4 regions of the Micromonospora sp. KLBMP9576 genome follow, and region 1 is predicted to be linked to each of the others. Evidence: riboswitches for the same ligand, from Rfam matches in the RefSeq annotation. Region 1 holds a riboswitch; each other region holds the start of a gene.
The links. A riboswitch is a leader RNA that binds a small molecule or an ion and turns the genes downstream of it on or off. The one in region 1 is predicted to bind cyclic di-AMP.
Positions count from the first base shown of each region.

Region 1 (7,238 bases):
CGATCGGGCGCAGGTAGTCCCGGTTGCCGTGGACGTCGGTCTGCACGCCCACCCCGAGCACCACCACCGGGATCTTGAGCTGCTCGATGAGCTTCGTCATGGTCGCGACGCGGTGGGCGTAGCTGCGCCGGAAGGCGTTGGCGAGCGGCACCACGTAGACGTCGTACCGCTCGTTGATCATGTCGGCGTCGCGTGGGTCGACCCGGAACTCGGTGGCGGTGATGTCGGCGGTGGCGGTGCGTAGGAGCTTGTGGGCGGCGTGGCTGAAGACGAGGTTGCCGTTGTTCTCGCCGATCCAGTTCCGCTCGTACGTCTCCTCGGGCGAGTAGACGTCGAACGGGCCCTTCTTCGCCCGCATGAGGATCCGCTGGTGCATCCGTGCCCGCCTCTCGTCACCTCGGTTCCCGGAATACTAGCCAGCCTTCGGACGGACCGGAAAACTCCCGCGCGGTCCCCGCAAGGGGGACGAACGGGTCGGACCCACCGGGGGAGACGGTGCTCGCCGGATGGGGCACAACGGACACTCGCGGACGGGACGGAACGGGGCTTCAGGCCCGGCGGGTAGGGTGCCCGGCGGGCGGCGCCGACCGGCGGGCCGCCACGGGGCACCCTCGGGCGCCCGGCGAGGCCGGCCGAGGAGGAGACGTACGTGCTGCTGGTGACCCTGCCGATCGTCGGGACACCGGCATGACGGACGTCGCGCCGGCCGCCCGCCCCGCGTCCCCGGCGAGCCGGCTGCCGTCGCTGACCGGGCTGCGCTGGGTCGCGGCCCTGCTCGTTTTCGGCTTCCACGCCGGGACGATGGGCATCATCGCCGAACCCCGCCACGAGGCGGTGGTGAACTGGGTCTTCACCCTGGGCCTCTCCGGCGTGCAGTTCTTCTTCATCCTCAGCGGCTTCGTGCTGGTCTGGTCGGCCCGCCCGGGCGACACCCGGCGGGCGTTCTGGCGTCGCCGGGTGGCCAAGATCTGGCCGAACCACGTGGTGCTCTGGGTGGCGGCCCTGGCGGTCGCGGCCTGGTTCGCCGACCCGGTGGACCGGTTCGTCGCGCTGGAGAACCTGTTCCTCCTGCAGGCCTGGGATCCCCGGGGTGGCCACTTCTACAGCGTCAACACGGTGAGCTGGTCGCTCTCCTGCGAACTCTTCTTCTATCTGTGCCTGCCGTTGGCGCTGCCGCTGATCCGCCGGGTCCGGCCGTGGGCGCTGTGGGCCGTGGTGATCGCGGTGCCGCTGCTGATCCTGGCGCTCTGGCCGGCCCAGGCCCTGGTGCCGGAGGAGAGCCGCTGGTGGTTCACCCAGATCTTCCCGCCCGTGCGGTCGCTGGAGTTCTGGATGGGCGTGGCCGCCGCCGAGCTGATGCGCCGTGGCCGGTGGCGGGGCCCGGGCCTGCCGGTGGCCAGCCTGCTCTTCGTGGCGACCTGGGTGGTCGCCGCGCAGTGGGTCCGCGCCGAGTTGTGGGCGGCGCTGCTCTCGGTGGCGTACATCCTGATCATCACGGCGGCGGCGGACGCGGACGTGCGGGGCCGGCGCTCGCCGTGGCGGTCCCGGCCGATGATCTGGCTCGGCGAGGTCTCCTTCGCCTTCTACCTGGTGCACGTCCTGGTGATGATCAGCGTGCTGCGGCTCACCGGCGACTGGGGCGTCGGCTTTCCCGGCTGGTGGGGCCTGCTGGTGGTGCTCGGGTTCCTGGTGGTCAACCTGATCCTGGCCGGGCTGTTGCACCGTTTCGTCGAGACGCCGATGATGCGGCTGCTCGGCCCGCGCCGCCCGGCCCGGCCCGCGCCGCCGGGCGGCGGGGGCCCCGGGGCGGGGCCCGGCACCCGCGCGACGGCGGGGCGGCGCGGCGAAGCGACGCCGCGTCCCCGGCCCGCCGGGTCGCGCACCGACCCCGAGTCGGCGTACGTCGACTCGCGCTGAGGCCCCGCACGTCGGCCGGGCGCCGTCGGCGGCCGGAAACCGCCGACCGGTTGCGTGACACCGGTCACCCGGGGGTCGAAACGGTCATCGGGGGCGGCCCCGGTCGATTCCCACCGGGATTTCGGCACGGAAGTCCGCCGCTCGTCCCGTTGTCGCCCGACAGGGGTTCCCGAAACGGTCGTCCCATTGAGTCGCGTCAGTGGCGAAGTGCCCGCAAAAAATGTCTCCCGATCAAGGTTTAACCAGGTGGGAGAGGGTTGGCGGGGATGCCGGGCGGCCAGTAATGTCGGCGCGTCCGGTGCGGTACCCGTTCACCAGGAGGTGACGCCGCGCCGACCCGCCTAATCGTGCAAGACGAACCGGGGACCCAGTGCTTGTGGGGTGAATCCGTGGGCCGCAGGCCCGTGGTAGGGCGCTCTTCCCGCCCGAATCCGTCAGCTAACCCGGTCGGCGGTGCCGGAAGGAGTTCCACCCTCGTGCAGCACCCACCCGCCCCTCGGCCGTCCCGCCGTCTCCACGGCGCCGCGGTGCCCACGCTCGTCCGCCCCCGGGCGACGAGCTGACCCACCGGTCACCGTCACGCGCCCGGCATCCCGGGCGCGTTCCCTGAGTGGTCCACCACCCGCCCGGACACCCGTCCGCGCGGTCGGTCCGCCCTGCCCTCGGCGCGGACCGGCAGCCGCTCACCCCCGCCGAGCCCGTGGAGGAAATCGTGAAGCAACCCCTGAAGCGACAGCTACGTCGTCTCGCGTCCGAGCGTCCGTACCAGCTGGCCGCCGCGTCCGCCGTGGCGTTGGTGCTCGCGTCGGGCACCGGCGCGCTGCTGACCGGAGCCGACGAGGCCCCCGCCGCCGCGCAGGCCCCGGTGGCCGCGGCCGAGTTGCGCGACGACACCGTCGCCTCGCGCGGTCAGGCCCGGGTCGAGACCGCCCCGTCCACCGCCGCCCCGTCCACCGCCAGCGCGACCCCGTCGGCCAGCGCCACCAGCGCGACCCCGACCCCGGACCCGACCCGCGAGCCCGAGCCGGCCAAGGCCCCGGCGTCGAAGACCCTCGACTACGACTACCAGGCCCAGACCACGTACTACAACTGTGGTCCGGCGGCCGTGCGGCACGCGCTCAGCGCCGCCGGGATCGCGCGCAGCCAGGACGCCCTCGGCGCCGGCCTCGGCACCGACGAGATGGGCACCGACTCCGCGCAGGACACCACCCGGGTGCTGAACGCGACCGTGAAGGGCGAGCCCTACCGGACCCGGATGATCCCGGGCGGCGCCGCCACCCCCGCCCAGATGGACCGGCTCCAGGCCGACGTGGTCGCGGCCATCTCCGCCGGGCGGGGCGTCGTGGTGAACGTCGCCGGCAGCGTCACGGACACCGCCGGCGGCTGGCACTCGTTCCCCGGCGGCCACTACGTTGCCGTGGTGGGCTACCGGGACGAGGGGCGGACCGTGAAGATCGCCGACTCGGCGGACCCGGCGGCCGCGTCGTACTGGGTCAGCACCATCGCGCTGGCGAACTGGGCCGCGACCCGCGGCTACTCCGCCTGAGCGACGACACCGCCGGGCGTCGGCCCCCCACCCGGGGGCCGGCGCCCGCTGTCGTGTCCGGGTCACGGCCCTCGCCCCGGCCGGCCCGCGGTGGCACACTGCGCCCATGGCCGACGAGTCGGGTGACCGGGACGGTCGGCGGGTGCTCCTGCTGCTGCACGGCATGGGTGCCACCGGCGACGTGTGGCTGCCCTGGGCGCCGCTGCTCGAGCGCCGGTGGGCGGGGCGCTGGCTCGCACCGGACCTCGCCGGTCACGGCTGCTCCCCACCGCTGCCGCGGTACTCGTTCCCGGCGCTTGCCGCGCGGATCGCCGCGGGGCTCGAGGCGGGCGACCGGCTCGTCGTGCTGGGGCACTCCCTCGGCGGTGTCGTCGGGCTGGCGCTGGCCGCCCGCGGCGGCGGGCTGCCGGTCGACGCCGTCGTCGGGATCGGGATCAAGGCCGTCTGGTCGCCGGCGGAGCTGGCGAAGGCGGCCGACCTGGCCGCCCGGCCGGTGACCTGGTTCGACAGCCGGGACGAGGCGGGCCGCCGCTACCTGCGGGTGGCCGGCCTGACCGGGCTCCTCGCCCCGGACCATCCCGCCGTGCTGGCCGGGCTGCGTCAGGTCGGCGACCGCTGGCGGCTGGCGATGGACCCGGCCGCGTTCGGCGTGGGCGAACCGGACCTCCCCGCCCTGCTGGCGGCGACCGACGTGCCGGTGCTGCTGGCCCGCGGCGAACACGACCCCATGGTCACCGACGCGCAGCTGCACGGGCTGGGCGTGCCGGTCGCCACCCTGCCCGGCCTGGGACACAACGCCCACGTCGAGGACCCGCAGGCCGTCCTGGGCCTCGTCGGGCGCTGAACTCGGGCGACCGGACGGGCCCGGTGCGCCCGGCTCAGGGCGTGGGGGAGAGGGCGACGGGGCCCGGCCCACCGGGCGCCCGGGACGCGGGCACCGCCCGACCGGCGTCGAGCTCGCGCCGCGCGGCGTCCAGGAACGCCTCGGCGTACGCCTCGGCGGGGAAGTCACCCAGGTAGCGGCTGCGGGTGGCCCAGCGCGCCGAGGCCAGCGGATCGGTGTCCAGCAGCGCGGTCAGCACCTCGTCGACGTTCGACATGTCCCGGCGCAGCACGTAGCCCGACCCCGCGAGCGGGAACTGCTCGGGGAACCGGTCGCCGGAGTCGACCATGTCCGTCAGCGCGTACGGCTTGCCGGAGTAGAGGTAGTCGGACACCACCCCGGAGACGTCCGAGACCAGCGCGTCCGAGCGGTTCACGCACTCGGTCAGGGTCAGCCCACGGCTGGCGGCGGCACCGAAGACGTGCTGCCGGCCGCTGCGGGCCCGGTCCGCGGCGAGCAGCTCGGTCAACCGGCCCAGCCGCCGGGCCGAGGCCGGATTCTGCGAGGTGTACGGGTGGGCCCGCAGGATCACCGTCGCGCCCCGGTCGAGCAGCCGGCGTAGCAGCGTCTCGGCCACCGGCAGGGAGCAGTAGTCGGCGTCCGCGTTGTGCCCGGTCCAGGTCGGCGTGTAGAGCACGGTCGGGTTGCGCCGGCCGTGCGCCGGCTCGGGGCGTACCTCGATCGACTCGACCTGGGGGCGGCCGACGACGACGAACTTCTCCGCCGGGATGTCCACCCCGGCGCGGGCGTACCGGTCGACGGCGGCCTGGCCGGCGACGAAGATCCGGTCGAAGATCGCCGAGACGGGGTTGGCGCTGGGGGCCTTGTCGCTGTCGCCGTGGTGCAGTTGGACGTGGGTGAGCTGGGTGAAGCGGATGCAGTGGCTGTTCTTCGCGCCGTGGTTGACGTAGAACGCCGCCCGCAGGCTCGGCACCAGCGCCTCGTCCAGGGCCCTGGTGGTCGGGCAGTAGACCACCGGCGCGCTGGTGGCCGCCGCCACCGTGGGCAGGAACTCCGGCTCGCGCAGCACCACCACGAACGGTCGGCCGATGCGCTCCAGGTACGGCAGCCACATGGTGACCTGGTATTCGGAGCCGGGGGGCGCGGAGAAGTGCAGGAGGAACTCGGGCTGGTGCCGGCGCAGGGCACGGGACACCGCCGAGCCGCCGGCGCCCGGCCGGAACCGGCGCCGGGCCAGGTCCAGCCCGACCGCCGCGGCCCCGGCGGCCACCACGGCGACGGCCGCCAGCGCGACACCGGCCGGCAGACCCGCGACGGCCGCCAGCGCCAGCACGGCGAGCAGCACCGACAGCGCGTCACCGAGGGCGGCGGTGACCAGCGGCGTCCAGGATCGCACCGGAAGGTTCGCGGCCCGCACCTCCAGCCCGCCGGCGTCGCGCAGCGGACCGACCAGCAGCACCAGCCCCAGCAGGACGAGCGCGGTCGCGGCCAGCGCGGGGTCGAACCCGGCGTCGAGGCGCCGGGCGTACCCGACCAGGACCGCCGCCGCGACCAGGGCGGTCTCCGCCGCGCTGTCGGCACCCGGGCGCACCCGTCGTTCCCAACCCGCCGCCGCGAGCGCGGCCACGGCCAGCCCCAGCCCCCAGCCGGTCGCGCCGGTCAGCGCGACGACGAGGAACGCCAGCACGGCCAGGCCGGTGGCCAGCGCGCGGGCGAGCAACTTCCGAACCAGGTCACCACGCATGTCGGCTCCGTCTCCCGCCGTAACCCGACACCCGCGTCAGCCGGCGTCGGCGGGGCTGGCGATCCGCTCGGCCCGCGACGGTCCCGGCTGGGCCGGCACCTCGCCGGGCGCGCGGCGCACGTCGATGACCTGACCGGTCAGCTCCGAGATCAGCACGTCCAGCGAGGCCTGGGCGACGGTCTCCGCGGCGAGCAGGGTGTGCTCCGGTTCCTCGCCGAACGCCTTGGTGCGCATCGGCGTCGCGGTCCGCTCCGGGTTGACGCAGTTGACCCGTACGCCGAACTCCGCCCACTCGTCGGAGAGCGCCTGGGTGAGGTTGACCAGGGCCGCCTTGGTGGACGAGTAGAGCGCGTAGCGGGCCCGGCCCCGGGTGTAGGAGCTGGAGGTGTAGAGCAGCAGCTGGCCCTTGGTCTGCTGGAGGTAGGGCAGCGACTGGCGGGCCACGATGACCGGACCCACGAAGTTGACCTGGAGCACCCGGTCCATGGTCTCCTGGTCCATCTCGGCGAGGGCGCCCTTCTCCAGGATGCCGGCGGTGACCACCACGTGGTCGATGCGGCCGGTGGCCTCGAAGGCGGTCTTCAGCGCCGCCTCGACGTCCTCGGCGCGTTCGACGTGGGTGCCGGTGCTGGAGCGGCTGAACGGGAAGACCTGCGCGCCGTAGCGGCGGGCCAGCTCGGCCAGGTCGTGCCCGATGCCGTAGCTGCCGCCGAAGATCACGATGGTCCGGCCGGTCAGCTCCTCGGTGTAGCTGCGCTCGTCGGTCACCCGGGGGGCCTGCGCGGCGGCGAGCTGGAAGAGCTTGTCCGCCAGGTGCACGTCGACCGGGTGGGTGACCTTGATGTTCTCGTCGGAGCCGTCGATGACCTTGATCGGCGTGCCGGGCAGGTAGCGCAGCACCACGCCGCAGTCGTCGGTGGCGGCGAAGTGCGGGTCGCCCTCGGCGAGCCGGTAGGCCTCGCGGATGGTGCCCGAGCGGAAGGCCTGCGGGGTCTGGCCCCGGCGCAGCCGGGAGCGCACCGGGATGTCGGTGATGCAGTCGTCCTCGTCGACCTGGACGATGGTGTCGGCCGACGGGATGGCGACGTCGACCGCGGCGTACGTCCAGAGCGCGTTCACGCACTCCCGCACGATCCGGCCGCTGACCAGGGGTCGCACGGCGTCGTGGAAGAGGATGTTGCTGTCGC
Region 1 is NZ_CP194567.1:2,134,014-2,141,251, forward strand. It holds gene ACQ452_RS09545 (polysaccharide pyruvyl transferase family protein) at 1-376, opposite strand, end outside; gene ACQ452_RS09550 (acyltransferase family protein) at 688-1,917, shown strand; cyclic di-AMP (ydaO/yuaA leader) riboswitch at 2,246-2,385, shown strand; gene ACQ452_RS09555 (C39 family peptidase) at 2,618-3,463, shown strand; gene ACQ452_RS09560 (alpha/beta fold hydrolase) at 3,570-4,307, shown strand; gene ACQ452_RS09565 (CDP-glycerol glycerophosphotransferase family protein) at 4,342-6,051, opposite strand; gene ACQ452_RS09570 (D-ribitol-5-phosphate cytidylyltransferase) at 6,088-7,238, opposite strand, start outside.

Region 2 (7,238 bases), 1.6 Mb from region 1:
GCCGCCGTGTAGCCGGTCTTCTCGACCGTGGAGATCAGCTCGTCCGGGGTGACCTCGTCGGCGTACCGGACGGTGGCCTTCTCCGTGGCGTAGTTGACGGTGGCGGTCACCCCGTCCAGCCGGTTCAGTTTCTTCTCGATCCGGGCGGCGCAGGAGGCGCAGGTCATTCCGCCGATCACCAGCTCTATCTGGTTCGGCGCGTACGGCAGGGGCTTGCTGGTCGTCATCACGGTCCCGTCAGTCGTGCCCGTGACCGGGGACGCCATGGCTGGCGTCGGCGGTCGGGGAGTTCGTGGCGGCGGGCGTGCCCGCCGCCGGGGCGGTCGGCGCGGCCGGGCCGCCCGCGACGACTGTGAACTCGGCGGTACGCACGACGCCGCCGTGCTTGAAGTCGAGATAAAGCCGGTAGGCGCCGGCCGACGGCACCTCGGCCGAGAAGCTCACGTCGGGGCCGGGGGCCGTGCGCCCGTCACCGGGCTCGCCGTTCGGGTGCACGTGCAGGTACGCCAGGTCGCCCTGGCGCAGCGCCACCAGGTGGCCGTACGCCCCCAGGTAGGGCTCCAGGTCGGTGACCGGCTGGCCGTCGCGGCGCACGGTCAGGTTCAGCTCGGCGGTGCGGCCGGGCTCGGGTGCGCCGGCGAGCGTGACCGTGTAGCCGTCGACCGTGGTGCTGGTCGCCGGGGCGGGCAGGGGCCGCCCGGTCAGCGCGCCGGGGACGGTCACGTCGACGCCGAGGGTCAGGGCCTCGGCACCGGTGGGGGTGAAGTCGGCGAACGCCCGCCAGACGCCGGGCCCGGCGAGCGGCGAGTCGACCCGCCAGGTGCCGTCCGGCGCCATCTCCGGGTGCACGTGCCGGAAGCCGGAGAGGTCGCGGCGGGCCACGATCAGGTGCATGCGCTTGTCGTGCGCCACGTCGTACGCGGTGACGGCCCGGCCGTCGGAACCGGTGACCTGGAAGGTGAACTGTCCGGCGGGTGCGTCGAGGAGCCGCAGGGTGTAGCCGCGGTCGGAGACGAGCAGGCCGCCGGGCAGGCGCTCCGTCGCGCCGTTGTCGCCCCCGTGTCCGGCCTCGCCGTCGGTCCCGTGGCCCCCGGTGGCGTCGTGCGGTGCTTCGACGGGCGGCGCCACGGGGTCGGCCACCCGGCCGACCCCGTACGTCGCGCCGAACACCACCGCGAGGCCGAGGGCGAAACCGCTCAGCTTCGTCGCCGTGTTCATTGTGTGCCTCGTTTCCCCGTGCCCGCCGTCAGGCGCCGACGAGGTCGTAGCCGGCCTCGTCGACGGCGGCGCGCACGGTGTCGGTGTCCAACGGGCCGTCGCTGGTGACGTCGACCCGACCGGCGGCGACGTCGACCTGGACGTCGCTGACGCCCGGGATCGCGCCGACCTCGGTGCTTACGGCGTTGGCGCAGTGCCCGCAGGTCATGCCCTGCACCTGGTACGTCGTGGTGACCATGGAATCTCTCCTCTCGACGTCGCCATCCTATACCCCCCTGGGGTAAATCGGAGGCGATCGGGCTCCCGCCCTCGGTACCGGTACCCGGTGGGGGTATCCCGGCCAGGGAGGAACCTACCATACCCCCGAGGGGTACGCTATCCTCGACCCCATGACCACACCGACGCCCGCCCCGACCAGGGGCTACACCGCCAGCAAGGATCAGCTGCTCGCGCGGCTGCGCCGCGTCGAGGGGCAGGTCCGTGGCATCGAGAAGATGGTCGACGACGACCGCTACTGCATCGACGTACTCACCCAGATCTCCGCGATCCAGGCCGCGCTGGACAAGGTCGCGCTCGGGCTGCTCGACGGGCACACCCGGCACTGCATGCACGAGGGCGCGGCCGACGGCCGGGCCGACGAGATGGCCACCGAGATGATGGCCGCGGTCGGCCGCCTGATGAAGCGCGGCTGACCGCCGGCCGAGCCCGCTCGCGTCGTCCCGGCGCCCCCACGGGGGGCGCCGGGACGACCGGTCACAAGCGGCCCAGCACCTCCCGCATCTGGTCGATCTCGACCTGCTGGCTGCTGACGATCTGCCCGGCCAGGGCCTTGGCCTCCCCGTTCACGCCCCGGGCCTGCTCGTCGCGGGCCATCGTGACCGCGCCCTCGTGGTGGGCGATCATCATGGTCAGGAACTGCCTGTCGAACTCCCGGCCGGAGGCCGCCGCCAGCTTCTTCATGTCGGCGTCGGACATCATGCCGGGCATGTCGTGATCCATGTGCGGCATTCCGGCTCCCGGCGACGGCACCGGCCGCCCCCACGCCGCCAACCAGCCGCTCATGGTCGCGATCTCGGGCGCCTGGGCCGCCTTGATCTCCGTGGCGAGCCGCTTGACCTCCGGGTCAGCCGCGCGGGTCGCGGCCAGGTCCGCCATCTCCACCGCCTGCCGGTGGTGCGGGATCATCATCTGGGCGAACATCGCGTCGGCGTCGCCGAACGCGGCCGCCCCGGTGGCCGTGGCGGCCGGCCCCCCGGTGCCGGGCGCGCCGTGGCCCGGTTCCGGGGACGAGTGGTCGTCGCCGCCGCAGGCGGTCATCGCGAGGGCGGCGGTCAGGGCGGCGCCGGCCAGGGCGGCACGGCGCGCAAGGATACGAGTGGTCACGTCTGAGGCCTTTCGGTGTCGGAACGCAGGCGGCACGACGAGGACGCGGAGCGGCGTGGAGCCGGACCGCGTCGGGGGGTCCTACGTGCGCAGCACCGAGACCGTGGCGAGCCGCAGACCGACCGCCCGGGGCGGCGGGGCCCGGGTCGACGGGATGGCGCCGACCGTGCGACGCCCCGGCGGGCCGACGGCGCGTACGCCCGCCGAGAGCAGCGCGGCGATCAGCAGGGTGACCGCGAAGGCACCCAGCACGGCCAGGCAGACACCCCAGCCGGGCAGTTCCCCGCCCGGGCCGCCGAACGGCAGCAGCCGCTCGGCCGCGCAGCCGCCGGAGCAGCCCGCCACGTCCCGAAGAGCCACCCCGACGGCGTACGGGACGGTGCCGCCGTGCCGGGGCGCGTCCGCGTGCGGGGCGGGCCCGGCGGGCGCGTTGGCGTGCGGGGCGGGCGCGTTGGCGTGCGGGGCGGGCGCGTTGGCGTGGGCGGCCGGATGCCCCGTCGGGTGCGAGTCGTGGCCGATGGTGTGCATCGCGGCCAGCCCGAGCAGCGTGCAGGCGAGCAGCAGGAGCCTCGCTCCCCACGCCGCCGGCACCGTCGTCCGCACACCCGACACGCTAGCGCGTCGGCCCGCCCGCCCGGGCGGCCACCACGCGGGGCGGCACCCGCCCGGGCGGGCGCCGACGGCGGGGCAGCCGGTGGCCCACGCCCCGACACCACGCGCACGACCTGCGCCCGGATACCGGGGTGGCTACCATTCGCCGGTGGCCCTCCGGATCCCGCACCGCCCGCCCCGCCCGCCCGCACGGGCAGCGGAACCGCCCACCCACCTCCGGGTGGGGACGCCGGCCGGCGCGTAACCCACCCCGGATTCGTTGGGAGGCACTCGATGGGCGCCGAGCACACCCACCCCACCCGATCCGCCCCACCGCGGGTGCGGCGGATCCTCGCCGCGACGGTGGTGCCCCTCTTCGTCGCCACGCTGATCGCGGCTCTGGTGCTGTGGCCCGGCGACACGTCGGATCCGGCGGCCGGTGCCGACTCCCCCCGCTACCACGGCACGGTGACGCGGGTGGTGACCGAGCCGTGCCCGCCGGCGCCGGAGATCCCGGAGGGGAGTCCCGACGGCCCGCCGGGCCCCTGCGGCACGGTCACGGCCCGGGTAGACGACGGTCCCGACGCCGGCCAGGAGGTACGCACACCGGTGCCGGCCGGCCCCGGGGCGCCGACCGTCGCCGTGGGCGACGAGGTCATCCTGGTCGTCCTCACCGACCCCGCCGACCCGACGACCAGCACCTACAACATCGCCGAGCACCAGCGCGGCACGCCGTTGATCTGGCTCGTGGCGCTCTTCGCCGCCGCGATCGTCGCCTTCGGCCGGTGGCGCGGGCTGGCGGCGCTGGCCGGCCTGGCGGCGAGCTTCGCCATCCTGCTGACGTTCGTGCTGCCCGGCATCGGCGCCGGAAGTCCGCCGCTGCTGGTCGCGATCGTCGGCGCCGCCCTGATCATGTTCGTGGTGCTCTACCTGACCCACGGGGTGACCGCGCAGACCTCGGTCGCCGTGCTCGGCACGCTGGGCAGCCTGGTGCTGACCGGGGTCCTCGGCACGATCGCCACCGCCGCGACCCACCTGACCGGGTTCGGCAGCGAGGACGCCACCACGTTGTCGATGCTCCAGGCCGACGTCGACCTGCACGGCCTGCTGCTGGCCGGGATCATCATCGGTTCCCTCGGCGTGCTCGACGACGTCACCGTCACACAGGCCGCCACGGTCACCGAGCTGGCGCACGCCAACCCCGGGCTGTCGCGTACGCAGCTCTACCGGGCGGCGACCCGGGTCGGCCGGGCGCACATCGCCTCGACGGTGAACACCATCGTGCTGGCGTACGCCGGCGCCTCGCTGCCGGTGCTGCTCCTGCTCACGGCCGACTCGCGGGCGGTGACCCAGATCCTGACCAGCGAGTTCCTGGCCCAGGAGATCGTCCGCAGCGCGGTCGCCACCCTCGGCCTGATCGCCGCCGTACCACTGACCACGGGGCTGGCGGCCCTGGTGACCACGGCCGGCCGGCGCGGCACGGGCACCGCCGGGGGCGACGCGACAGCGCACCGGCCGGCGGCCGACCGGTCCGAGGCCCTGGCGGCGCTCGCCGGGTCGCGCGCCGGGGAAGCGCCGACCGCCACCGGACGGCCGGGACGGGACGGAACCACGGACACCGCATGGTGACATCGCGCAGCGTGACCATTCGGGACGTCCGTCCTGATAATCGCGTCACTGGTCACCATGCGCTGTTACGAAATAACGCATTTAGTCGGCTTAGGGACGTAGATCCTCAGGCCCGCTCTCGGGTAACCTCGCTGCCGGTCACCGCCGAAGGCGCGCAGCGGCGCCTGCGGTGCCGCCGCCCAATCGCCGCCAGGCGAGCCGGGGACCCAGGCACGTGGGGTGAATCCGCGACAGCGGTAGGGGCCACTTCCGCCCCGAACCCGTCAGCTAACCCGGTCGGCGGTCGATGGAAGGGAAAACTGTGACGGCACCCCTACGCCGCTGGCTGACGCCCGTGGTGGCCGTGTTCGCCGCCCTCGCGGTCCTCGCCGGGCCGCTCCCGGCGGCGGCCGCACCCACCCCGCCCCAGCCCTCCGGGCACGGCGACGACGAGCCCAAGCTGCTCGACGACCTGATCGAGGCCCGGAACCGGGCTTACGTGCAGTCCCAGGCCAAGCTGAAGAAGTCGGAGAAGCGCCAGCGCGAGCTGGCCCTGGAGGTCGGCCGCGCACAGGCGGAGCTGGCGCTCCTGGCCCCACAGGTCAACGAGATCGCCGCCCAGTCCTACCGGACCGGGCGGATCGGCGCGGTGTCGATGCTGCTGGACACCGCCAACCCCGACTCGTTCGTCCGGCGTGCCGCCGCCCTCGACGAACTCAATCTGGTCAACTCGAAGAAGCTCGCCGAGGTGAACGCGGTCAAGGCCCGCGCCGAGCAGGCCAAGCTGGCGGCCGACGCCGAGGTCCGCGAGCAGCAGAAGCTGAGGAACGAGCTGGCCCGCGGCAAGCGCGAGGCGGAGAAGGCGCTCGCGCTGGTCGGCGGCAGGGGCCTCACCGGGGGCAAGGTCGTCGCCGAGTCACCGGTGGCCCGGCAGGCACCGGGCCGGACCGCCGACGGCGACTGGAAGCCGCAGGGCTGCACCGAGAGCGACCCCACCACCGCCGGCTGCGTCACCGCCCGCACCCTGCACATGTACAAGGAGGTCAAGCGGGCGGGCTTCGACCGGTTCGTCGGCTGCCACCGCACCGGCGGGCCGTACGAGCATCCGAAGGGCCGGGCCTGCGACTGGTCGCTGCAGAACCGAGGCTTCGCCCCCTGGCACAACGACGACACCTACCGGTACGGCAACGACCTGACCGCGTTCCTGGTCCGCAACGCCGAACTGCTCGGCATCTACTACGTGATCTGGAACCGGCAGATCTGGTTCCCCGCGACCGGCTGGAAGTCCTACAGCGGTCCCTCGAACCACACGGACCACGTCCACGTGTCACTGCTCTAGCCACGCCCCGCGCGAAAGGGCCGCCCCGCCGACGCGGGGGCGGCCCTTTCGCGTCGTGTTGGACGCGCGCCCGGCAGCGGTGTGCCGTGGACCGTCCGCAGGGCCGCGCCGGACGGCAGGCGGGCAGCCGGCTCGGGTCGTCGGCCCGAGAGCCGCGAGGGCGGCGGTCGGTCAGGCGAGCGCGGCGCTGGCGGGCTCCGCCGGCGCGGGTGCGCGGGCGGGCTCCGCGGCCACCGTCCGCGCCTCGCCGGCCGCCAGCCGGTACGACATGCCGACCACGCCGCAGCGACCGGCGGCCACCTCGGCCGCGAGCACGGCGGACCGGCCCAGCATCGCCTCGACGGTGTACGCGATGTGGATGTCGACGATCCGGTCGATGTCGTCCACACCCTCGGCGGCGGCCCGGCGCAGACTGGGCACCACGGCGTCCACCACGGCGCACAGGTGCCCGACCGGGCGGGTGCCCGTGGCAGCCGCCGTACGGGCCGCCTGGACGGCCCCGCAGGAGTCGTGCCCGAGCACCACCACCAGCGGCGTGCCCAGGACCGTCACGGCGTACTCCACGCTGCCCAGCACCTCGGGGCCGATGGTGTGGCCCGCGGTGCGCACCACGAACAGGTCACCGAGGCCCCGGTCGAAGATGATCTCGGCGGCGAGCCGGGAGTCGGAGCAGCCGACGATCACCGCGAAGGGGTGCTGGCCGTCGGCGACCGCCGCGCGGTGTCCGGCGTCCTGGTTGGGGTGGCGCGGGGCACCGGTCACGAACCGCCGGTTGCCGGCCTGCAACTCGGCGAGCGCCTGCCCCGGGTCGGTGGGGGCGGCCGGCGGCGTGCCGACGGGGACCGGGGCGCCACCCTCGGTCGGCGCCGGGAGCGCGCGCTCCGGGCCCGGTTGGGTGCCTGGTGCTCCGGGACGACTCATTGCCCACCCGCTTCCACACGTGTACGGCCTGGTCACCCGGGCCGACGGCGGACGCGGGCTGCCACCACCGTCACACGCAGCGCAAGGTACGTCAAGATATGCGTGATATGGATTTCATGTGTTTCCGGTCCCTGGCGGCGGTACGGCCCACCCCGCGGGGCCCGCGCCGGCACGAGGG
Region 2 is NZ_CP194567.1:542,609-549,846, reverse strand. It holds gene ACQ452_RS02685 (heavy metal translocating P-type ATPase) at 1-227, opposite strand, end outside; gene ACQ452_RS02680 (hypothetical protein) at 238-1,218, opposite strand; gene ACQ452_RS02675 (heavy-metal-associated domain-containing protein) at 1,247-1,456, opposite strand; gene ACQ452_RS02670 (metal-sensitive transcriptional regulator) at 1,608-1,910, shown strand; gene ACQ452_RS02665 (DUF305 domain-containing protein) at 1,972-2,535, opposite strand; gene ACQ452_RS02660 (hypothetical protein) at 2,683-3,204, opposite strand; gene ACQ452_RS02655 (YibE/F family protein) at 3,487-4,821, shown strand; cyclic di-AMP (ydaO/yuaA leader) riboswitch at 4,988-5,119, shown strand; gene ACQ452_RS02650 (coiled-coil domain-containing protein) at 5,123-6,139, shown strand; gene ACQ452_RS02645 (carbonic anhydrase) at 6,311-7,060, opposite strand.
Region 2: linked by a shared signal. The riboswitch ahead of ACQ452_RS02650 (coiled-coil domain-containing protein) and the one ahead of ACQ452_RS09555 (C39 family peptidase) in region 1 are both predicted to bind cyclic di-AMP.

Region 3 (7,238 bases), 2.0 Mb from region 1:
CGTCCCAGGACATCGGGGCGCTGCTGCTCACCGCCAAGCCCGACACGCTCACCGAGCAGCTGACCCTGCTCGACCGGTTGGCCGCCAACGAGCGCAGGCAGCTCCAGGGCGTGACCAGGGTCCGCGAGAAGTACGACGCGGAGAAGCGGAAGCTCGACACGCTGATCGCCACCCAGACGAAGCAGCAGACCGAGTTGGCGGCGAAGAAGAAGCAGATCGACGTCGACATCAAGAAGCTCGAGGCGTCGATGCCTGTGACGACCGTCAAGACGGAGAAGTGCCCGACCATCAACGGGGTGGTCAGCGAGGCGGCCCGCACCGCGATCCGGACCGCCTGCGCGCAGGTCGGCGACCCGTACGTCTGGGGTGCCACCGGCCCGAACTCGTTCGACTGCTCCGGCCTGACCCAGTACGCCTACAAGGCGGCGGGAATCCATCTGACGCACTTCACGGGCGCGCAGTGGAAGGAGGGCAAGGCCATCCCGCGCTCCGAGGCGCGCCCCGGTGACCTGGTCTTCTTCTTCGCCGACCTGAGTCACGTCGGCCTCTACCTCGGCAACGACAAGATGGTGCACGCGCCCCGGGCCAGCAAGCCGGTCAACGTCTCCAGCATCAACACCATGCCGGTGGCCGGGTTCCGCAGGCCCGGCTGACCCGCAGCGCGCAACGAGAGGGCCCCCGGTCGGATCGACCGGGGGCCCTCGTCGTGCGGTGGGATCAGCGGGGCGCGCCCAGCGGGGACGGCACCAGGTTCACGTCGTCGCGGTTGACGTACATGATGCGGTGGCCGAACTGGATCTGCACGTACCGGTTGTCGCCGCGGACGACCGTCCGGTCACCCGGGGCGGAGCCGTCGAACGTGGTGGCCCGGTAGTACTCGCCGGGGAGCACGTCGCCGACGGCGTACCGCTGGCCGGCCGACAGGGTGTACTGCAGGGGGGAGATCGGCTGGTACGGCACGCCGGCCGGGTACGCCGCCTCCTCCGGGTACGCCCGCCCGTACACCGGGACCGTGGTCTTGCCGGCCTTCGGGGTGGCGACCAGGCCGACGGCCCAGTTGGCGGTCCGGGCGCCGGCGGGGTTGTGGAACCACGCCTTCTGCCCGAGGTACCAGATGGCCGTCCAGTCGCCCCGCACCTCGGCCAGCGCGTACGTCTGCCCGGCCGACACCCGGGCGCCGTGGTCGGAGACGTACATGGTGTTGGGGGTGCCGTCGGGCCGCAGCGCGATGTCGTTGACCAGCGGCGCGTCCTGGCTGGGCGCGTTGTGCAGGGCCAGCGCGGACGAGCCGCGCAGCGGGCAGGGGGCCGTCTCCGGGGGCGGGTTCGGCACGCCCGGGGGCTGCCGGTTGCAGCCGGTGAACTGCGGCTGGTTGGTGGCGAAGTCCGGGTCGATGGTGACCAGCCCCGTGCGGTGCGTGCCGGTCGACCTCAACGGCGCCTTGAGCAGGTCGAAGTAGTGCGACCAGTTCCAGTACGGTCCCGGGTCCCAGTGCATGCCGCGCACGTTCGCGGCGACGGTGCCGGGGACGTTGTCGTGCCCGATGATGTGGTTGCGGTCCAGCGGGATGTTGTACTGCCGCGCCAGGTGGCGGACCAGTTTGGCGGAGGTGCGGTACATCGCCTCCGTGTACCAGGTGCCGTGCCCCGCGAAGCCCTCGTGTTCGAGGCCGATCGACTTGGAGTTCACGTACCAGTTGCCGGCGTGCCAGCCGACGTTCTTGGTCTTGATGTGCTGGGCGATGTGGCCGTCGACAGAACGCAGGGTGTAGTGCCAGCCCACCCGCTTGGGGTCCTTGACCAGGTTGACGCTGGGGCCGAAGTAGCCCTCGGTGTCGTGGATGACGATGTATTCGATCTTCTGCTGCGCGGGCCGGTCGGCCAGGTCGTGGTTGCCGTAGTCGCCCAGGGTGGGGCCGTAGTTCTCGTACGGCGCCGGGATCCACTCGCAGGAGATGTCGCTGGGGCACTCCAGCCCGTCGGGCCGGGTGAGCTTGCGCAGGCGCAGCCGGTCCAGCCAGGAGCGCTGCGGCTGGACCGCGCTGCCGGCCAGCGTGACCCGCTGCCCGTCGTCGGTGAGCCGGCTGTCGCCCGTGGCGATGGTGGCGTACACCTCGTTGGCGAAGGCCGCCGCGGCGTCGGCGCTGTCCGCGCCGGAGTACCGGGCCACCGCGCCGTACCAGGCCGCCGGGTCGGTGCCGGCGCCGACCGGGGCGCCGATCTCCTTCTGGTACGCGGCCAGCAGCGCCGCGCCGCCGCGGATGTTGGCGGCGACGTCCGTCCGCAGTGCCTCCTCGCCGACGCCGGTGAGGTCGGCGGCGGCGTCGAGGGTGCGCAGAGCCGCCTCGGCGGGCGGCGGGTCGGCTGGCGGCTGTTCCGCGCCGGCCAGGGAGGGCCGGGAGTCGTCGCCGCGCGGGTCCTCGGTGCCCTCGTCGTGGTGGGTGCCGCCGGGCAGGGTGGCGACGTGCTCGGCGTCGGTGAGGTGCATCGGGCCGTAGCCGGCGCTGGTGCTCGGCGTGCCGGCGTTGGTGTCCCAGCGGGACTGCAGGTAGGAGACCCCGAGCAGGACGCTCTCCGGTACGCCGTACTCGGCCGCCGCGGCGGCGTACTGCTGCTGCCGGTCGGTGGCGGGCGCGGCGGCGGCGGGGCCGGTGGCCGCGAACGGCGTCGTCACCATGGCGGCAGCCACGGCGGCGGCCAGCAGGACGCGTCTGCTCCTCGTTGTCGCTGACAGGTGCATCGAACCCCCAGTTCGGACGGGCGAAGTTGGGGTCACCTTCACCCCGCTCACCAGCTTTGGTCAATACCTTTCCACCGCACACTTCAAAAGGAAGGAAATCTTCGTCGCCCGGGTTGCGGCGCGCCGCCGCACCGGGACCGGCACGGAGTGTCATGGCCCGGAGGCTTGTGGATCGACGACTGTCGTCTCTACTCTGGTCCTCCGTGGGCCGGTGACCATCCGTCCAACCAGGGCGATGACGGCCGACACCGCCGAGTCGCTCCCGAGCGAGCCGGGGACCCAGGTTCCCCGGGGTGAATCCGCAGTCCCTGCGGTAGGGCGTCCCTTCCCGCCCGAACCCGTCAGCTAACCCGGTAGGCGGTACGGAAGAAGGAGTACGGACCCCGGTGGCACACCATGCCCCGCGGCCACCGTCCGCCCGGTCGGCCCTCGCCGACCCGACGACGGCTGCGCCGCGCCAACGCTGGCACCGCCGCACCACCGCCCTCGCCGCCCTCACCGCGTTCGCCGTCGTCCTGACCGGCGGCGCCACGGCGGCCCACGCCGAACCGACCGTCGCCGAGATCGAGCGGCAGATCGACGAGGACTGGAACAAGCTCGAACCGATCATCGAACGGCACAACGCCACCCGGCAGGACCTGGCCGCCAGGCGGCGGCAGGCCGACGCGCTCGCCGCCCAGATCACGCCGTTGCAGGCGCAGGTCGACCAGGCGATGGAGAAGGTCGGCGTGCTCGCCGTGCGCGCCTACAAGGGCGAGCGGTTGTCCGCGCTGAACGCCGTGCTGGGCAGCCACTCGCCGAGCGAGGTGATGGGGCAGCTCGAACTGCTCGACCAGTTCGCCCAGCATCAGCAGCAGGACGTGCGGCAGGTGACCGTGCTGCGCGACCGGCTGGCCGGCAAGAAGGCGCCCCTGGACGAGATGGTCGTCCAGCTCGCCCGCACGGAGGCCCAGCTCGCGGCCAGGAAGAAGCAGATCAACGCCGAGATCGACCGGTTGCAGAAGCTGCGGCTGCGGGTCTACGGCAACGGCGGTGGTGGGCCGCTGCGCCCCGCCCCCTGCCCGGCCAGCTACCCCGGCGGTGCGGCCGGCACCGCGGTGAAGTTCGCCTGCGCCCAGATCGGCAAGCCCTACGTCTGGGGCGCCGAGGGGCCGAACTCGTACGACTGCTCCGGCCTGATGCTCGCCGCCTGGGCGAAGGCCGGGGTCTCCCTGCCGCACAACGCGGCGCAGCAGCGCCGGGCCACCGCGTCCGTGAGCCGGGGCGAGCTACGCCCGGGTGACCTGGTCTTCTACTACAGCGACCTGCATCACGTCGGCATGTACGTCGGCGGCGGCTGGGTGGTGCACGCCTCGCGCGCCGGGGTGCCGATCAAGATGAAGAAGGTCGACGACGGCCCCATCCACAGCTACGGCCGCCCAGGCTGAGCAGTCGGGAGGGCCCCTTGCGCCGCCGTCGGCCGCGCAAGGGGCCCGTACTGCCTCAGGGCGAGCGGGTCAGCTCGTCGGCCAGGTGCGCCAGTGCTGCCAGGAGCGGCTCGGGGTCGGGCCGCGCTGCCCCTGGTAGCGCGAGCCGTAGACGGCCGATCCGTACGGGTGCTCGGCCGGCGAGGAGAGCCGGAAGATGCAGAGCTGGCCGATCTTCATGCCCGGCCAGAGGGTGATCGGCAGGTTGGCCACGTTGGACAGCTCGAGGGTCACGTGACCGGAGAAGCCCGGATCGATGAAGCCCGCCGTGGAGTGGGTGAGCAGCCCGAGCCGGCCCAGCGAGCTCTTTCCCTCGAGGCGGCCGGCGAGCTGATCGCCGAGCGAGATCACCTCCAGCGTCGAGGCCAGCACGAACTCGCCGGGATGCAGCACGTACGGCTCCCCGTCGGGCACCTCGACCATCGACGTGAGATCGTCCTGCTGCTGTGCGGGGTCGATGTGGGTGTAGAGGTGGTTGTTGAAGACCCGGAAGAGCTTGTCCAGGCGTACGTCGATGCTGGACGGCTGGACCAGTGTGGGCTCGAACGGCTCCAGCGCGAGCGTGCCCGCCTCGATCTCGCAGGCCAGGTCGCGGTCGGAGAGCAGCATCCGAACACCTTAGCGAGGTACGCGCGTGACCTGCGTGTCGGAGTGCGGCTTAGTACATCTGTTCGATAGAATGTCCGCATGGCTTCCTGGTCCGAGTTCGCCGTCGACGAGCCCCGCCTCGCCGACGGGATCCGCCTCCTCATGCAGCAGTACGGGCCTGGCTTCGGCTACCTGGCCACCGTCCGCGCCGACGGCGGTCCCCGGGTGCACCCGGTCTCCCCGGTGATCACGGAAGAGGGGCTCTTCTGCTTCGTCGTCGACTCGCCCAAGCGGCGCGACCTGGAGCGCGACGGCCGCTACGCGCTGCACTCCTTCCCGCCGGAGGAGAGCGACGACGAGGCATACGTCGCCGGGCACGCCCGGCCGGTGACCGACCCGGCCCGGGTTGCCCGGCTGGCCCGCACCCAGCGGGCCGCGCCGCAGGTCGACTGGCGGGTCTTCGAGTTCACCGTCGACGTGGCGATGCTGGCCCGCCGCGAGCCCGGCGGCGCGCGCGGCGCCGGCGAGGGGCACGTCCGGCCCGCGGTCCAGGTGTGGCTCGATCCCCGCGCGGCCACCGTCGACACCACCGCGGTGCCGGATCCCCGGTCGGTCGCCGCCGGCTCCGTGATGGTGCCGGATCCCCGTTCGGTCGCCGCCGGCTCTGCCGCTATGTCCGAGGCCCGGTCGGGAAGCGCGGGCGGCCACGTCGCCCGTCCGGCCGCCTGACGCCGTGCGACGCCCCGGGGCCGTCCCCGTCCCGGGGCGTCGCACCGTGACCACGAATGGGCCCCGTCCGCGTGCCACCCGACCGCGTGGACGCCGGTGCCGGCCCCGTCGAACGAGGCCGGCACCGGGTCGGGTCGTACGGCGGCCCTACGCCGCGCGGTACGCGTTCCAGGCGGTCAGCATGCGGCTGGCCTGCCCTGGGGTGAACTGGTACATGCAGGAGTCGTAGCTGTAGTCCATGAAGTTGGTGATCGGGTCGACGCCCGAGGCGGTGCAGGTGTCCCGCCCGGTCGGGCACTCGAAGGCCGGGGATGCCTCGGCGGCGGTGTCGCTGACACTGTCGCCCGAGCCGGAGCAGCCACCCTGGAAGGTGTGGTAGAGGTTCAGCCAGTGACCGACCTCGTGGGTGCCCGTGTCGCCCTGGTTGTAGTTGGTGGCCGTGCCGCCCGGCAGCGACTCGTTCAACACGACGACGCCGTCCGTGCTGCTGAGGCGCCGGGTCGGGAAGGTCGCCCAGCCGAGCAGGTCGTCGCTCAGCTCGCCCAGGTAGATGTTCAGGGTGTTCTTGCCGCCCGTACGCAGCGAGGACTTCATCGACCGCTCCGCCGAGGAGCCCTGCACGATGGGGTACCAGGACGGGTTCGTCACCCGGTTGATGCTCTGGAGCTGGAAGCTGAACCCGGTGGCAGCGCCGCCCGTCGCCCCGCCGAAGGACTGGTTCAACACGTTGATCTGCGAGTTGATCATCGAGTCGGGTATGTTGCCGCCGGTCCGGGTGCTGTTCTCCTGGATCACGTGCACCACCACTGGGATGGTGACGGCGGTGGCCGTCACGGTGGCGCCGGCGCCGGTGCGGAACCGGGCCCGCTCGCGCAGCGCCGCAGCCATGTCGGCCTCACGCTCGCGGGTCTCCGCGAGGGTCAGCTCGTTCGGCTCGTGCTTGGCTCCGCCGCCCGGCCGGACGCGGGCGTCCGAGTGGACGTCGGCCGGCTCGGCGCAGACCTCGGCCGGGGCGGCGGAGAAAGCCGACGCGGCCGGCACGACACCCACCGCGGCGGTGCTGAGCAGCAGCGCGAGGGTCGTCGACGCGACACCGGCCGTACGCCGGGTCAGCAGGTTGGGACGCGGTCCCATGGGCCCACCTCTTTCTGGCGGCGCGACAGGGGGTGTGTCACGCCGTGGCTGAAACGTGAGGCAGACGTTACAACCGATCGACGCATTTGAGAACGGCTATGGAAGGTCCGTTCGGCGGCTCATGCGCCAACTCGTCGCGGGGTGGGATCTTGGTGAGGTGCGGCCCCTCGGGGGCCGTTTCGTGCCAAGGTCGGGGCGCTGCTTGGCGGCGGAGGGGTACGTGGGTGCGGGAGGCGGGACGACTCAGGTACAGTGGTGGCGCCTGCGGGTGTAGTTCAATGGCAGAACATCAGCTTCCCAAGCTGACAGTGCGGGTTCGATTCCCGTCACCCGCTCCACGATTGAGGCCCAGGTCAGGACACGTTCCCGACCTGGGCCTCACTCATTGCGCCGAATAAATGGCCTCGGAGGACCCTCGACGCCTGGCCGTCTTCAAGGCACAGCGTTGGTCAGGCGATGCCGCCGTCGCTGCGTAAGAGTTGGCCGTTGATCCAGCCCCCGTCAGGTGAGCACAGGAACGCGACGAGGTTTGCGCAGTCCTGTGGGCGCCCGAGGCGACCGAGCGGCGTGGACCGCAGGACG
Region 3 is NZ_CP194567.1:94,026-101,263, forward strand. It holds gene ACQ452_RS00450 (NlpC/P60 family protein) at 1-653, shown strand, start outside; gene ACQ452_RS00455 (N-acetylmuramoyl-L-alanine amidase) at 718-2,739, opposite strand; cyclic di-AMP (ydaO/yuaA leader) riboswitch at 2,979-3,113, shown strand; gene ACQ452_RS00460 (NlpC/P60 family protein) at 3,126-4,166, shown strand; gene dcd (dCTP deaminase) at 4,236-4,814, opposite strand; gene ACQ452_RS00470 (pyridoxamine 5'-phosphate oxidase family protein) at 4,893-5,522, shown strand; gene ACQ452_RS00475 (zinc metalloprotease) at 5,670-6,656, opposite strand; tRNA gene ACQ452_RS00480 (tRNA-Gly) at 6,921-6,994, shown strand; gene ACQ452_RS00485 (SDR family oxidoreductase) at 7,106-7,238, opposite strand, start outside.
Region 3: linked by a shared signal. The riboswitch ahead of ACQ452_RS00460 (NlpC/P60 family protein) and the one ahead of ACQ452_RS09555 (C39 family peptidase) in region 1 are both predicted to bind cyclic di-AMP.

Region 4 (7,238 bases), 2.7 Mb from region 1:
TCCGGGCCGGCCAGGCTGGCCAGGGTGGCGCCCTCAGCGTGCTGGGCGAGTTCAAGTACGTCATCCCGCTCAACGGCGGCAAGCACGCCTACGTGCGTAACCTGACCAACGGCAAGACCGCGCACCTGCGCACCGACTCCGAGGCCTTCATCGAGGAGATCCGCGTGCTGGCCGCCGCCGGTCACGCCACGAAGATCCGGGTCGAGCTCAACAACCTCAACGCCACCCACCCGGGTGACGGCTGGGACGCCACCGAGAAGCGCCTCGTCGAGGCCGGCGTCTTCGAGGGCTGAGCAACCCCCACGCGACACCGCGAACGCCCGCCGGGAGCACCCGGCGGGCGTTTCCGCGTCCGGCGGCCCCCGCTCACCCCCCGGTCAGGGCGACCTCGCCCGTAGCCAGGTCGTAGAGGGCACCGACCACGTCGAGGCGGCCGGCGGCGACCGGGCCGACGAGCAGGGCGTCGGCCCGCAGGGCCGCCACCGTACGGAGCACGTGCCGCCGCAGCGCCTTCGGGTGCACCTGGGGATCGTCGATGCCGGCCTCGGCCACCGCCGGGGCGATCCGGTCGACCAGGTACGCCAGCGCCCCGCCCGGCGACCCACCGCCGCGCAGGGTGTCCACGGCGGCGGCCACCGCGCCGCACCGCTCGTGCCCCAGCACCATCACCAGCGGCACGCCCAGCTCACCGACCACGTACTCGATGGACCCGAGCACCGCCCGGTCGAGCACGTGCCCGCCGGTGCGGATCACGCAGATCGAACCGAAGGTCTGGTCGAAGATGGCCTCCAGCGGCACCCGCGAGTCGATGCAGCCGAGCAGCACCGCGTACGGCTGCTGGTCGCCGGAGGCCGCCGCCGCGGCGGCGGTGACGTCGTGGCCGTGGATCGGCTGGCCGCTGACGAAGCGACGGTTTCCCGCGAGCAGTTCCGCCAGGGCGGCCCGGGGCGTGCCGCCGGACGCACGCCCGTCAGACGCGGACCCGGGCGGCACTGCCTGCGGCGATCCCATGCCCCCAGCTTTGCGGGCGCGCCGGGCGCCCGCGAGCGGGTCGCCAATCTTCACACGGACACGATTGTCGTGGTCTCATGGCGGGTAGCCGGTGTTACCACCGGGTATCCCCGGTGTCGCGGTCGACTGCGACCTGGGAGGTGGCAATGCCGGAGCACGTCGAGGTACGGCTTCCCGACGACGTACGCCTGCATGTCGAGGCGAGCGGGCCGGTCGACGCCGAGGTCACCGTCGTGCTGCTGCACGGGTGGACCCTGGACGGGCGGGCCTGGCACCGGCAGCTCGCCGACCTGCGGGAACGATTCGGCGACGCGGTGCGGACGGTCAGCTACGACGCGCGCGGGCACGGCCGGTCGAGCTGCATGCCGCTGCCCACCGCGACGGTCGCCCAGCTCGGCGACGACCTCGCCGCCGTGCTGGACGAGGTGGCCCCGACCGGCCGGGTGGTGCTGGTCGGCCACTCGATGGGCGGAATGACCATCATGGAGTACGCCCACCGGCATCCCGGGCACTTCGCCGCCCGCACGGCCGGGCTGGTCTTCGTCTCCACCACGGCCGAGGGCCACACGCACACCGTCTACGGCCTCTCGCCCCGCATCGCCCGGCTGCTCCGGCTCGCCGAGACCACCGGGGCCGGCGTGCTGGCCCGGTGCGGGGCCTGGCGTCCGCCCCGGGCGCTGCTGCGCGCCCTGCGCCCCAGCATCCGCTGGATGCTCTTCGGCGACCGTTGCGACGCGCACGACATCCGGCTGGTCACCTCGGCGGTGGCCCGCGCGTCCCTGCGCTCGATCGGCGGGTTCCGCGCCTCCATCGGCACGCAGCACCGGCTGGACACCCTCGCCGCGCTCGCCCACCTGCCGGCCGCGGCCCTGGTCGGCGACCGGGACCGGCTCACCCCGCCGCCGTGCGCGGAGTCGATCGCCGCCGCGCTGCCGGCGACCGAGCTGACCGTGTGCCCCGGCGCCGGGCACATGTTGATGATGGAGCGCCCCGACGAGGTCAACGCCGCGCTGGGCGGCGTGCTCCGTCGCGTGCTGGCCGCCACCGACGCGCCGACGGAGGACGCCGGCACCGCCCGGACGGCCGGCACCCGCGAGGCGTGAGCCGCCCGCCCGGGAGCGCGGCGCCGTGACGAGGGTTTCTTTCCCGTACCGGTTGCGCCGCCGGTGGGGCGGGGGCCGTACCCTCTTGCGGTTGGCCTGGCGCGGTTCGCGCCGCGCGCCGCCGACGTCAGGAGGAGCGAGCGGTGACCGACCAGACCACCCTGGAACAGGAGATCGCCGTCGAGCAGCGGCATCTCGACCGGGTGTACGCCCGGCTGGCCGAGCTGCGCCGTTCGGCGGTCGACGCCGAGAAGGAGGGCTACCGGCACGCCCGGGTGGGCAACTTCGGGGCGCTGGTCGAGCGCGACGCGATGGTGTTCCACGCCGCGCGGCGGCGGCACATGCTGGACGCCGAGCACGAGGGCCTGGTCTTCGGCCGGTTGGACCTGCTCGACCGGCAGGTGCTGCACGTCGGCCGGCTGGGCATCCGGGACGGCGACGCGTCGACCCTGGTGGTCGACTGGCGGGCCCCAGCCGCCGCCGCCTTCTACCAGGCCACCCCCGCGCAGCCGCTGGGCGTGGTGCGGCGGCGCACGATCCAGTCCTCGGGTGAGCGGGTCACCCGCATCGAGGACGACCTGCTCGATCCGGTCGCCGCCCCCGCCGAGATGGCTGTGGTCGGCGACGGCGCGCTGCTGGCCACGCTGTCGAAGGCCACCGGCCGGGGCATGCGCGACATCGTCGCCACCATCCAACGGGAGCAGGACGAGGCGATCCGCTCCCCCGGCTCGGGCGTGACGATCGTGTCCGGGGGGCCGGGCACCGGCAAGACGGCCGTCGCCCTGCACCGGGCCGCGTACCTGCTCTATTCGGACCGGGGCCGGTACGCCGGCGGCGGCATCCTGGTGGTCGGCCCGTCCTCGGTCTTCGTGGAGTACATCGCCTCGGTGCTGCCGTCGCTCGGCGAGAACACCGCCACCCTGCACTCGCTGGGCACCCTCTTCCCGGGCATGGCGGCCACCCGCGCCGACTCGCCGGCCGTCGCGGCGGTCAAGGGCTCGCTGCGGATGCGGCGGGTGCTGGAGCGGGCGGCGCGCGACGCGGTGCCGGACGGCCCGGGCGAGCTGCGCCTGCTGTACCGGGGGTCGCTGCTGCGGCTGGAGCGTCGCGAGCTGGACGGCATCCGGGAGCGGGCGCTGTCGCGGGGCGCCCGGCGTAACGAGGTGCGCCGGGTCGGCTTCGACGGGGTCTTCGCGGCGCTCTGGGCGCAGGCCCGGCGGCTGGGCGTCGGCCGGCTGCCCGAGCAGCGCGCGTTCGAGAGCGAGCTTGCCGAGCGGTCGGATTTCCGGGAGTTCCTCAAGGCCTGGTGGCCCCGGCTGCACCCCCGGCACGTGCTGGGCTGGCTGGCCCGCCCGGACCGGCTGCACCGCTACGCCGACGGGATCCTCTCCCGCGCCGAGATCCGGCTGCTGACCGACGCGTACCGGAGCCTGGATTCCGCGGGGCTGACGATCGCCGACATCGCGTTGCTCGACGAGTTGGACGCGCTGCTCGGCAAGCCGATGCGGCCGGCCCGGGCGAAGCGCGACCCGTACCAGCTGGCCGGCGGGGTCCGCGAGTTGAGCACCTACGCCGACCGGCAGCGCGCCGCCCGGGAGGCGGGCCGGGAGCGTCCGGAGGACTACCGGGAGTACGCGCACGTGGTGGTCGACGAGTCGCAGGACGTCTCGCCGATGCAGTGGCGCATGGTCGGCCGGCGCGGCCGGCTGGCCTCGTGGACGGTGGTGGGCGATCCGGCCCAGACGGCGTGGACGGGGGACCCGGAGGAGCTGTCCCGGGCCCGGGACCAGGCGTTGGGCCGGCGCAAGCGGCACCACTTCACCCTGACGACCAACTACCGCAACTCGGCGGAGATCTTCGCGGTGGCGGCGGCCGAGATCCGCCGGCTGCACCCGGATCTGCCGCTGCCCCGGGCGGTGCGTTCCACGGGTGTCGACCCGGTCGAGCTGACGGTGCCGCACCCGGAGCTGGCGGCCACGGTGGTGGCGGCGACCGCGACGGTGCTCACCGAGGTCGAGGGCACGGTCGGTGTGATCACCCCGGCGTCCCGGCGCGACGAGGTGGCCGGCTGGCTGGGCGGGCTGGACGCGCGGCGCCTGCAGGTGGTGACGAGCCTGGAGGCCAAGGGCATGGAGTACGACGGGGTCGTCCTCGTCGCTCCGGGCGAGATCCGGGCAGACCCCGGGTCGGGGGTGCGGACGCTCTACGTGGCACTGTCCCGGGCCACCCAGCGGCTGACCACCGTCGACCCGATCGACTGAGGACCCCTTACTTGCACACATAGCGATGTGAGCATAAATTGAACGCGAATCCGGATCCCCCGAGGGAGGATGGGCGCGTGGGCGCAGGTCATGACCACCATCACGGGTCGGTGGCGAACGCGGCACACCGCCACCGGGGCCGGCTCTGGGCGGCGTTCGGGCTGCTCGCCGGCCTGATGGTGGTGGAGGCGGTGGCCGCCTTCCGCACCGGCTCACTGGCCCTGCTGAGCGACGCCGGGCACATGTTCACCGACGTGCTCGGCATCGGCATGGCGCTCGCCGCGATCTCCGCCACCCGCCGGGCCGTCACGGACCCGCAGCGCACCTTCGGCCTCTACCGGCTGGAGGTGCTGGCCGCGCTGGCCAACGCCGTACTGCTCTCCGGCGTCGCGGTCTACGTCGTGATCGAGGCCGTCCGCCGCTTCGGCGACCCACCGGAGGTGCTGGCGGGCCCGATGCTTGTGGTCGCCGTGCTCGGCCTGCTCGCCAACATCGGCGCCTTCGCGCTGCTGCGCGCCGGGGCGAAGGAGAGCATCAATCTCCAGGGCGCGTACCTGGAGGTGCTCGGCGATCTCCTGGGGTCGCTCGGCGTGATCGGGGCCGCCCTGCTGATCGTCACCACGGGCTGGTGGTGGGCCGACCCCCTGGTGGCGGTCGCGATCGGGGCGTTCATCCTGCCGCGCACCTGGCGGCTGGCCCGCGCCGCCCTGCGGATCCTGGTGCAGGCCGCACCGGAGCACCTCCAGGTCACCGCGGTGCACGACCGGCTGGCCGCCGTGCCGGGCGTCGCCGAGGTGCACGACCTGCACGTCTGGACGCTGACCTCCGGGATGGAGGTGGTCTCGGCGCACCTGAGCCTGGCCCCCGACGCGGAGGTAGGTGCGGTGCTGGCCGCCGCCCGGGCCGCGCTGCGCGAGGACTTCCAGATCGCGCACGCCACGCTGCAACTCGAACCCGGAGCGTCGCCCGGGGCCTGTGAGGCAGTCGAGTGGTAATGAGCACAACCTTAAGTCTGGGAGAGTATTGTGGGCTTATGCCGGATTTGACTGACAGCAGACGCGCACCGTACGTCACCTGGGCTGCCCCTGTCACACCGGCACCGGTAGGCTCGGCTTCGGCCTCCGCCAGGCGGCACCCACCGGTGCCGGCGGTGGCCGCCGCCTAATCGCCCGACGGGGCGAACCGGGGAACCATGTTCGTGGGGTGCATCCGCGTCAGCGGTAGGGATCTTCCGTCCCGAACCCGTCAGCTAACCCGGTCGGCGGCTGACGGAAGGACACGTGTATGCCAGTGATGGCACCCGTACGACGACGCGCCGCCCGTACGGCGGCCCTGATCGCCACGACGCTCGCCCTCGGCAGCGCGGTGGCACCGGTCACCGCCGCCCCGGCTACAGCCGCCCGGGCCGGCCTGGCCGCGGCGGCACCCGGCCAGGACGAGGAGGGCGGCACCCCCGCCCTGCGGTCCCAACTGGAGGCCGCCAGCAAGGGCTACCTCGACGCCAAACGCGCCCTGGGCACGTCGGTGAAGCGGCAACAGCAGCTCGCCACGCAGCTCAAGAGCACCGAGGTCGAGATGACCTCGCGCACGGCCAAGGTCGGAGAGATCGCCGAGGCCGCCTACCGCACCGGCCGGCTCAGCGTCGCGTCCGCCCTGCTCAACAGCGGCTCCCCCGACGGCTTCATGGACCGCGCCGCCGCCCTCGACGCGGTGGCCGCCAACGAGGACCGCGCACTGCGTCAGCTCCAGGAGACCCGCGACGAGGTCGCCCGCACCAAGCTCGCCCTCGACGGCGAGATCCGGGAGCAGAGCAAGCAGGTCACCGTGATGGCCAAGCGCAAGGAGCAGGCCGAACGGGCGCTGACGGTCGCCAACAACCAGCAGCGGCAGCAGTCGGCCGGCGGGGGCACCTCGCCGGGCGGCACCTCGAACAAGACCGCGCGCGCCGCGCCGCGCAACTCCGACGGCTCCTGGCCCTCCGAGTCGTGCAGCGTCAACGATCCCACCCCCGCCAACGGCTGCATCACCCCACGCACGCTGCACGCGCTCAACCAGGCCAAGGCCGCCGGCTTCACCCGCTACGTCTCCTGCCACCGCTCCGGCGGCTCCGGAGAGCACCCGAAGGGCCGCGCCTGCGACTTCGCGGCCCAGAAGGGCGGCTTCGGCGGCGACGCCAGCGGCGGCGACCGGACGTACGGCAACAACCTGGCGGCGTACTTCGTGGGCAACGCCGACCGCCTCGCCGTGCTCTACGTGATCTGGTACAGGCAGATCTGGCTGCCGAGCAGCGGGTGGAAGTCCTACAGCGGAGCCAACGGCGACCCCTCCAGCGACCACACCAACCACGTGCACCTGTCGGTGTACTGACGCCCGCGCCCCCGGTGACCCCGCACGACGCGGGCCACCGGGCGGACCGCCCGACCTGACCGGCCCCGATCGCGTCCGCCGCGAGCGGGGCCGGCGCCGTCGTGGGGTCAGTCGGTCGACGGCTCGGGCGGGTGCCGGTCGAGGGCGGCGCCGAGGCGGGCCGCCAGCCCGAGGTGTGCGGCACGGGCCTGGCGGAACGCGTAGCCGAACAGCGGTGCGGGCGCGGCGAGGGTGATCTCCACGTCGATGCGGACCACGCCGTCGGGCTCCGCCCGCAGTCGGGTGTGGTTGCGCACCGTCGTGGCGGGCCACTGCCGGGCCACGGTGACGATCTCGTCGGGGTCGTCGACGAGGACGTCGGCCCGGTAGGTGGTCGTCAGGCGCACCGGCCCGACGGGCAGCCGATCGGTGATGTCGTAGCTGGCGCGCGCGCCGGGGCGGGGCGGCACCCGGCGCACCCGGACGATCAGCGGATGCAGGTCCTCCTGCCGGCGCA
Region 4 is NZ_CP194567.1:4,819,076-4,826,313, forward strand. It holds gene ACQ452_RS21105 (hypothetical protein) at 1-293, shown strand, start outside; gene ACQ452_RS21110 (carbonic anhydrase) at 367-1,011, opposite strand; gene ACQ452_RS21115 (alpha/beta fold hydrolase) at 1,158-2,114, shown strand; gene ACQ452_RS21120 (HelD family protein) at 2,258-4,375, shown strand; gene ACQ452_RS21125 (cation diffusion facilitator family transporter) at 4,453-5,370, shown strand; cyclic di-AMP (ydaO/yuaA leader) riboswitch at 5,524-5,655, shown strand; gene ACQ452_RS21130 (coiled-coil domain-containing protein) at 5,669-6,742, shown strand; gene ACQ452_RS21135 (SRPBCC family protein) at 6,850-7,238, opposite strand, start outside.
Region 4: linked by a shared signal. The riboswitch ahead of ACQ452_RS21130 (coiled-coil domain-containing protein) and the one ahead of ACQ452_RS09555 (C39 family peptidase) in region 1 are both predicted to bind cyclic di-AMP.